2 regions of the Brevundimonas sp. 374 genome follow, and region 1 is predicted to be linked to the other one. Evidence: riboswitches for the same ligand, from Rfam matches in the RefSeq annotation. Region 1 holds a riboswitch; the other holds the start of a gene.
What was found. A riboswitch is a leader RNA that binds a small molecule or an ion and turns the genes downstream of it on or off. The one in region 1 is predicted to bind cobalamin.
Positions count from the first base shown of each region.

Region 2: another riboswitch for cobalamin. It lies ahead of BLR19_RS00040 (DUF1852 domain-containing protein); the one in region 1 lies ahead of BLR19_RS10780 (TonB-dependent receptor plug domain-containing protein).

Region 1 is NZ_FNKT01000003.1:104,051-108,599, forward strand. It holds gene BLR19_RS10775 (aldo/keto reductase) at 1-286, shown strand, start outside; gene BLR19_RS10780 (TonB-dependent receptor plug domain-containing protein) at 270-2,093, opposite strand; cobalamin riboswitch at 2,239-2,448, opposite strand; gene mutS (DNA mismatch repair protein MutS) at 2,499-4,549, shown strand, end outside.
Region 2 is NZ_FNKT01000001.1:7,296-11,844, reverse strand. It holds gene BLR19_RS00050 (DEAD/DEAH box helicase) at 1-565, opposite strand, end outside; gene BLR19_RS00045 (hypothetical protein) at 750-974, opposite strand; cobalamin riboswitch at 1,480-1,688, shown strand; gene BLR19_RS00040 (DUF1852 domain-containing protein) at 1,795-2,781, shown strand; gene BLR19_RS00035 (methionine synthase) at 2,811-3,872, shown strand; gene BLR19_RS00030 (acyl-CoA thioesterase) at 3,869-4,549, shown strand, end outside.

The DNA.
Region 1 (4,549 bases):
CGACGATCTTCCGGCCGAACTGGCCAGTCATGCCCAGGCGCTGTCTCGCACCCGCCGGCGTCTGGCCGAGCAGCGTTGCGATCCGATGCAGGCGGCTTTGGGTTACGCCCTGGCCCTGCCCGGCGTCGACAAGGTCGTGGCCAGCGTCGCCTCCGCCGCCGAACTGCGCGCCATCCTGGCCGCCGCCCACGCTCCCTGTCCCAATCTGGAGTGGGCGGCTCTGGCGCTAGAGGCGCCGGCGGCCTTCACCGCCGACGCCCGCGCCCGGATCAGTAGCGCAGCCTGATCCCGACGTAGCCGGATCGTCCCGGCTCGCCGTATCCGAACACCTGTTGATAGTGTTCGTCGCCCAGGTTCTCGATCCGCGCCGTCAGGGTGACCTGGTCGGTCAGTTCATAGACCGCGTTCAGATTGGCGGTGACGAAGCCGTCGCGCGCCACGGTCGAGAAGCCGCCCGAGTCGTCCTGATCGCCTTCCGCCCGCACTGTCAGCGCGCCGGACAGACGATCGCCCGTCCAGCCCAGGGTCGCTGAACCGGCGTGTTCCGGCACGCGAAGCAGGCGCGCGCCCGTTGTGCGGTCCGTCGCGTCGGTCCAGGCATAGGCCAGCGTCAGGTCGAAACCGCCGCCCAGCAGGGCGCGGCCTTCCAGTTCGAACCCGTCCGACCGCGTCTTGGCGACGTTGATATAGCGACCGGCCGAATAGGTGATCTGGTCCTCGACGTTCAGGCGATAAAGGGTCGCCCGCCCGTCGAACCGACCGTCGGCCGAGGCCCAGCCCAAGGCGATCTCGACGCTGTCGGCCGTTTCCGGCTTCAGCTCGGGATAGGGCCGCGGCGCAAAGCAGAAGTCGCAGACCGCCTGGCTGACCGTCGGCGACTTGAAGCCCGTGCCGTAGGCGCCCGACAGGATGAAGCCGCCGGCTAAGTCGTACGCTGCCGACACCCGCCCCGTCGTCTTGGAACCGAAATCGTCGGTGTCGTCATACCGCAGTCCGCCGGTCAGGTTCAGCGCGCCGACATCGTATTGGGCCACGCCGAACACCGAGGTGATCGACAGGTCGCGCGACAGTCCCGACGACAGGGCCGCCGAGGCCTCGTTCCGCTCCACGCCGAACGCATAGTCGATGTCCTGCGCCTGGCCGTTCGCCTGCCAGCGATAAGCCTGACGGTCGCCGGTGAAGGTCGAGCCGAAGCCGCCGCTGACCGAGCTGCGATCCAGATCCGACGCCGAGACGCTGAACTGATGGGTCAGGCCGAACGCCTTGGCCGTCACCCGGCCAAAGCCCGACCATTGCTCGCTCTCCTGGGTGTCGGCGGTGTCGGCCAGCGCATAGTTCGGCGCCGGGAAGCCGTCGATATCGGCCTTTGATTTGTTCCAGCGCACCGATCCATCGACCTTGACTGCATCGGACAGGACGTAGCGACCCTTGGCGCCGAGCGTCGTGCTGCGGAAGCCGTCGGCCTCGGTGTTGCCGTCCGCCTCGTCGGCCGCCGAAATCCCGTCGGTGTCGAACCGTGAAGCATAGGCGCTGAAGGCGTAGGTCTCGTTGGCGACCCCGGCCGACACGCGGCCGCGCACGGTGTCGAAGCTGCCGGCCTCGGCCTCGGCGCGCAGGCCGTCGATCTCTTGCGTCGTGAAGGAAATCACCCCGCCGATGGCGTCGGATCCCCACAGCGACGACTGCGGGCCGCTCAGCACTTCGATCCGCGCAATATCGGCCAGTTCGAAGCTGGAGAAGTCATAGGCGCCGTTCGGCTCGGCCGCATCGTTGACCGGCGCGCCGTCGACCAGGACCAGGGTCTTGCCGGGCGTCGCGCCGCGCATGCGGACCTGGGCTACGCCGCCGAAAGCGCCCGAGCGCGTCACCGACAGACCCGGCACATCGGCCAGGATGTCGGCGGCGAAGATGGCGCCGCGCTGCTCGATGGTCTTGCCGTCGATGACGCGGGCGCCGGGCGTGTCGGCGACGATGGCCGGGATGCGGGTGGCGGTGACGATCACCTCGTCCAGCTGGGTGGCGTCCTCGGCAAAGGCAGGCGCGGCGAAGGCGGCCGCAATCGCCGCCGTCGAAAGAAGAATGGAACGCTTCATTGAGCGATACCCCCGTGTTCGGTCCCGCAAATGCGCGCGAGAGACCGTCATGAGCGAACCGACCCGCCAGGCCGCTTATGGGTCTGGACGGCGCAAGGTCGGGTCGCTTCCACGGAGAAACCGCGCTGCTGTCTGGTCCCGGACAGGAGCGAGCGACGTCGGCGGCCAGGTCTCCTGGCTTGCGGGTCGTAAACCGCCGTCCTCGCCTTCCCAGTTTCCCAGTGGCGCCGGGATCGAAACCCCGGACGGACGACGCTCTCGCCGCCTACAGTTGCGGGCACAGCCACGGCGTCACACCGTGTTCCCTTAACCGCCTGACGTGGCCTATCGCAGGGCCGACAAGCCTGTGCAAGAGCCGGTCAACGGCCTTGAGCCGCCGGGCGCGATCCGTCACCCTGTGGCCACATGAACGCCCCCGTCTCCCATCCCCCGGAAATCGCCGCCTCGCTGGAAGGCGCGACGCCGTTCATGGCGCAATATCTGACGGCCAAGGCGGGCCAGCCGGACGCCATCCTGTTCTTCCGCATGGGCGATTTCTACGAGCTGTTCTTCAAGGACGCCGAGGTCGCGGCGGCGGCGCTCGGCATCACCCTGACCAAGCGGGGCAAGCATCAGGGCGAGGACATTCCGATGGCCGGCGTGCCGGTCCATGCGATGGAGGGCTACCTCGCCCGGCTGATCCGCATCGGCCACAAGGTCGCCATCTGCGAACAGCTGGAAGACCCCGCCGAGGCCAAGAAGCGGGGCGGCAAGGCGGTGGTGCATCGCGGCGTGGTCCGGGTCGTGACGCCCGGCACCCTGACCGAAGACAGCCTGCTGGACGCGCGCGGCGCCAATCGTCTGGCGGCGGTCGCGGTGCGTAAAGGTCGGGCGGCCGTCGCCGTGGTCGAACTGTCGTCCGGCGCGGTCGACAGCGTCGCCTGTTCTATCGAAGACCTGGGCGCGGCCCTGGCCGCCTTCCGCCCGTCTGAAGTCCTGGTCACCGACCGTATGTATTCTGACGAGACCACCCGCGACGCCTTGGACGGCTCGGGCGGCGTGGTCCAGGCGCTGGCCGGCGCCATCGCCGAACCCCAGGCCGCGCGCGCCCGCGTCGAACGCCTGTACGGCGTCTCGGCGCTCGACGGCTTCGGCGCTTTCGAGGAGGCCGAGGTCTCGGCGCTGGGTCTGATCGCCGCCTATCTGGAGACGACCCAAGCCGGCAAGGTCCCTGCCCTGGCCCCGCCGCGCCGTCTGGGCGAAAGCGGCTTTCTGGCCATCGACCCTGCGACCCGCGCCAGTCTTGAGATCGATCGCACCCAGCGCGGCGAGCGTGAGGGCAGCCTGCTCGCCTGCATCGACCGCACCGTCACCTCGGGCGGCGCCCGGGCCCTGGCCGAACGCATCGCCCGGCCCCTGCGCGATCCCCTGGCCATCAACGAGCAGCTCGACGCCGTCGAATGGCTCTTGGAGCGCCGTGATCTGCGTCGTGACCTGCGCGACGCGCTGAAGGCTTCCTCCGACATCGCCCGCGCCGTCGGGCGATTGGCGCTGGGTCGGGGCGGCCCGCGCGACCTGGCCGCCGTGCGCACCGGCCTGTCGATCGCGGAGGGCGTCGCCGGTCTGTTCGTGGGTCAGGTCGATCCCCTGACCGGTCAGCCGCGCCGCATCGCCTCGGCGCTGGACCGCTTGACCCTGTCGCCCGACGTCTCGCGGCTGAAGGCCGATCTGATCGACGGCCTGGTGGACGAGCCGTCCCATCTGGCGCGCGACGGCGGCTATGTGCGCCCCGACTATCGCCCCGAACTGGACGCCGCCCGCACCCTGCGCGACGACAGCCGCCGCGTCGTTGCCGATCTGGAGACCCGCGCCGTCGCCGAGTCCGGCGTGCCGTTCAAGATCAAGCACAACGCCGTGCTGGGCTATTTCCTCGAAACCAGCGCCAAGGCCGCCGAAGCCTTACTCCGCGCCGGGCCCGACAGCCCCTTCATCCATCGCCAGACCCTGGCTGCCCAAGTCCGTTTCACCACCGTCGAACTGTCGGAGCTGGACGCCAAGATCAGTCAGGCCGGCCACCGGGCGCTCGCCATCGAGGGCGAAACCTTCGAGGGCTGGCGACGTGAGGCCGCCCGCCTGGCCCAGCCGCTGCAGGCCGTCGCCGAGGCGCTCGCCGAACTGGACGCCCACGCCGCCCTGTCCGAATGGGCCCAGGAAGTCGGCGCGACCCGCCCGATCGTGGACGACACCCTGACCTTCTGCGTCGAGGCCGGTCGCCACCCCGTCGTGGAGGCTGCGGTCAAGGCGGGCGGCGATCCCTACACACCCAACAACGCCCGGCTTGACGGGTCGGGCCAGGACGGATCGCGCCTGGCCATCGTCACCGGCCCGAACATGGCGGGTAAATCGACCTTCCTGCGCCAGAATGCGCTTCTGGTGATCCTGGCCCAGGCCGGCGCCTTCGTGCCTGCCCGCTCGAT
Region 2 (4,549 bases), on a different contig from region 1:
CCGGCGGGAAGACGTCGACCACCGCGCCGAGCAGAGCGTACTCGCCAGGTTCGTCGACCCGCTCATCCGCCGCATAGCCCGTATCGGTCAGAAACGATTCCAGGACTTCGCGATCCAGCGCCTCGCCCGCCGCGAGCGACAAGCGGGCCTTGATCCGCTCGCGCGACGGCGTCCGCTGCACGATCGCATCGGGCGAGGTGACCAAGAACACAGGCCTTGCGCTGGCTTCGTTCAGGGCGGCCAGGACCGCCATACGCCGCCCCATGCTTTCTCGCGAAGGCGCGGCGCGGTCGTAAGGCAGGCAGTCCCAGGGCGGCAAGACCAGCACCTCGGCGTCCTTCACCATCGGCGAGAGGGCCGCCGCAATCTCATCGGCGCGGCGTTCGCTGGTGGCTATGAAAACCACCGCCTGCGATCGCCTTGCCTTCATCTCAGCAAGTCCAGCCGCCACAGCCGCGGCCGGCATTTTCCAACGCTTGCCGTCGTCCTGCTCGGGCGCTGGCCCTCCCACGAGGACCTGTTGGCCCGTGGCGGAAAGATCGGTGTCGGCAAGTGACGATTTCATCTTGGCTCAACCCCAAGGCCGGCCGGGGGTTGCGCCCGCTTTCGTACCCCCAGTCGTTTCAGCCGCCAGCGCGACGGAACCGCCCTAAAAGGAAGTTGCAGGATCTTTCCGTGCGGCGGCTATTTCGGCCGTCGGCGTATCGCACGCATAGCCTAAGCCACAACGAAACGATGGAATGCTGTCATCATTCGCGCGTCTCGGACAAACTGGCGAACCAATCCGCGTAGGGGGTGTTGCGCACCATGCGCCGATTGAGATCCGGTGAGCCGTCGCTCCACCAAACCGGCCCCCGCTCGCCCAGCCCCACCTTGGCCTTGTCCACGCTCCGCCGCGATGCGGCCAGAGCATCTGGATCCTCAGCCGCCAGGGCCGTCCGCACCGCCCGGCGCGCCGACATCAGATGATGCACCAGTTCGTCCCTCGCCGCAGCCGACAACGCTGGATTGGCGCATCGCCAAAGCCGGCCTCGTACCACGAAATAGCGGCCGTCTGGAGTCGTAGGGTATCGAAAGGGCTGCTTCATCGTCGGGACAACGCGCAGCGCGCCCGATGGGCGCCGCCCAGAGGGTTCAAGCCCCTGAGTGATTGGGCTAGCGCAATCTGCGGACTTGACAGAACCTCTTCGAATTAAGGTGCCTCATTTCCACCAAACCTCGAGGATTCGTTATCGTTATCAGCGCATAAGCTAGCACCTCGAGCGCTTCGCCCGTGCCTTCGCGCAGCCTCAGTATTGTCGGACGACGAACTTCCCGGCGGCGTCTGTGGCAGACCGGGATCCAAAGAGATGCTGTTCAATCTTTGATGGGCTCGTGGAGCCATGACCCCGGAAAGCTGAACAGCAGGAGCGATGATAGAAGCCGCCAGAAGCCATAAGGATATCCTTATGCGTTTCTTGACTTCGGCGTCGGGTGCGCGTCTCATGAATAGGTCGAGGTTCTGCGCGTCGCCTTCGGGCGATGCGGAGCTAAGAGGGAAGCCGGTGCGATGCCGGCGCTGCCCCCGCAACTGTGAGCGGCGAGCCGAAGGTCCATTTCGTGTCACTGACGTCTTCGGACGTTGGGAAGGCCGGACCCGAAGCCGTGACCCGTGAGCCAGGAGACCTGCCCCGACAGATAACGTCCTCCGGCGGGGTGTCCGGTCAGGTCGCATGAACGCCGCGACGGGACGACTGCGCGCGAGCGGTCGCGCGTCCCTGTCCGCTGTCTCGCCACAGCATCAACGGCAGAGACATGGCGAGCACCGACTTCACATTCAGGATCACGCGGACCGCGCTCGACGAAGACTATCGTCCCGCCGAGACGACGCGGATCACCACCAATTTCGCCAACCTGGCGCGAGGAGACAGCCGCCGGGACAATCTGCGCAATACCCTGCGGATGATCGACAACCGCTTCAACTCGCTGGCGCACCACAAGAATCCGAGGGGCGATCGCTATGCGCTGGAGCTTCAGATCGTCTCGGTCGAGATGAGCCTTTGCTCGGAGCGCGACGACGCCTTTCCGCTGATCGAAATCCTGCAGACGACGATCATAGACAAGGAGACGAACCGGCGGATCGATGGCATCGTGGGCAACAACTTCTCTTCCTATGTCCGTGACTACGACTTCAGCGTAGTCCTGCCCGAACACCTGAAGGCGCATCCGAACGGCGGCGTGCCGGACGACTTCGGCGATCTGCACGGAAAGCTGTTCCGGCACTTTCTGACGTCGCGCGCCTATCGCGACAACTTCGCCAAGCCGCCGGTCATCTGCCTCAGCGTCTCCAGCAACAAGACCTATCACCGCACGGGCTTCGACCATCCTGTGTTGGGCCTGGAATACGACAACGACGCCTTTTCGCCGACCGATCGGTATTTCGCGAAGATGGGGATGAAGGTCCGCTACTTCATGCCACCGGGCAGCGTCGCGCCGTTCGCCCTGTACCATGTCGGCGACCTGACCGGCGACTACACCGGCCTCGAACTGGCCAGCACCATCGCCACGATGGAGACCTTCCAGAAGATCTATCGGCCCGAGATTTACAACGCCAACTCCCCGGCGACCGAGCTGTATCAGCCCAGCCTGAAGGCGCAGGACTATTCGCTGACCCGCATCGTCTACGACCGCGACGAGCGTAGTCGGCTGGCCGTCGAGCAGGGCCGTTTCGTCGAGGAGCGGTTCATCAAGCCGCACCGCGCCCGCCTCGACCAATGGTCGGCCGCCTTCGCCGCCGCCTGATCAGTTTCCAGATTTCAGAGTCTCCCCTCATGAAAACCCTTCTCCCGACCTCGACCGCCGGCAGCCTGCCCAAACCCGTCTGGCTGGCCGAGCCCGAGACGCTCTGGTCGCCTTGGAAGCTGCAGGGCGATGACCTGATCGAGGCCAAACAGGACGCCCTGCGCCTGTCGCTCGACGATCAACGCCGGGCCGGCATCGACATCGTCAGCGACGGCGAACAGACCCGCCAGCATTTCGTCACGACTTTCATCGAACACCTCGACGGCGTCGATTTCGAGAACCGCAAGACCATGCGAATCCGCAATCGCTATGACGCCAGCGTCCCGGTGGTCGTGGGCGCCGTCAGCCGTCCGAAATCGGTCTTCGTCGATGACGCCAAGTTCCTGCGAGCCCAGACCGACCAGCCGATCAAATGGGCCCTGCCCGGGCCGATGACGATGATCGACACCCTGTATGACGACCATTACGGCAGCCGCGAAAAACTGGCCTGGGAGTTTGCCAAAATTCTCAATGAGGAGGCTTGCGAACTGGAGGCCGCCGGCGTCGACATCGTCCAGTTCGACGAGCCCGCCTTCAACGTCTTCTTCGACGAGGTGAACGACTGGGGCGTGGCGACCCTGGAGAAGGCGGCCGAGGGGCTGAAGTGCGAGACGGCGGTCCACATCTGCTACGGCTACGGCATCAAGGCCAACACCGACTGGAAGAAGACCCTCGGCTCGGAATGGCGGCAGTACGAGGAGGCCTTCCCCAAGCTTCGGACCTCCAGCATCGACATCATCTCGCTCGAAGCCCAGAACGCGCGCGTCCCGATGGATCTGATCGAACTGATCCGGGGCAAGAAGGTGATGGTCGGCGCCATCGACGTCGCGACCGACACGATCGAAACGCCCGAAGAGGTGGCGGACACCCTGCGCAGGGCGCTACAGTTCGTGGACGCCGACAAACTCTATCCGGCCACCAACTGCGGTATGGCGCCCCTGTCGCGCCGCGTCGCCAACGGCAAGCTGCGCGCCTTGAGCGCCGGCGCCGAGATCGTGCGCGAGGAACTGTCCCGCGACCTCTACTACGGCGCGGAAAGGTGCGAGCCGTGAGGGTGCGCCTGATCGACATGGTGTTCCCCGGCGACGCCAACCACCATGGCACCCTGTTCGGCGGGGTTGGTCTGGCCCACTTGGACAAGGTCGCCTTTCTGGCCGCCAGCCGTCACGCGCGACGGTCCGTGGTCACGGCCGGATGCGAGCGGATCGACTTCGCCGCCCCTGCCCGGATCGGCGAGATGGTCGAGGCGGTCGGCCGCGTTGTTCGGATCGGGCGCTCGTCCTTGGGCGTCGAAGTCGAACTGCACGCCGAAAGCCTGCTGAGCGGCGAGCGCCGCCTGTGCACGCGCGGAGCCTTCAACATGGTCGCACTGAGGCCGGCGGACGATCATCAACCGTTGGCGCCGCTCGATCAGGCAGACGAAACGGACGACGGCTGGCTGAGGACCGCAGAGATGGTCTTTCCCGGCACGACCAACCACTACGGCACCCTTTTTGGCGGCGACGCGCTCAAGCTCATGGGTAAAGCCGCCTTCGTCACAGCGACCCGCCATGCGCGCGAAGTCATGGTCATGGCAGCGACCAACCGTATCGACTTCAAGGCCCCGATCGACGGCGGCGACATGGTCGAACTGGTCTCGCGCGTGAAGATGGTTGGGCGAAGCGCCCTCTCGGTCGAGGTGCAACTCTGGGCAGAACGCCTCCTGACAGGAGAACGGCGACGCTCGACC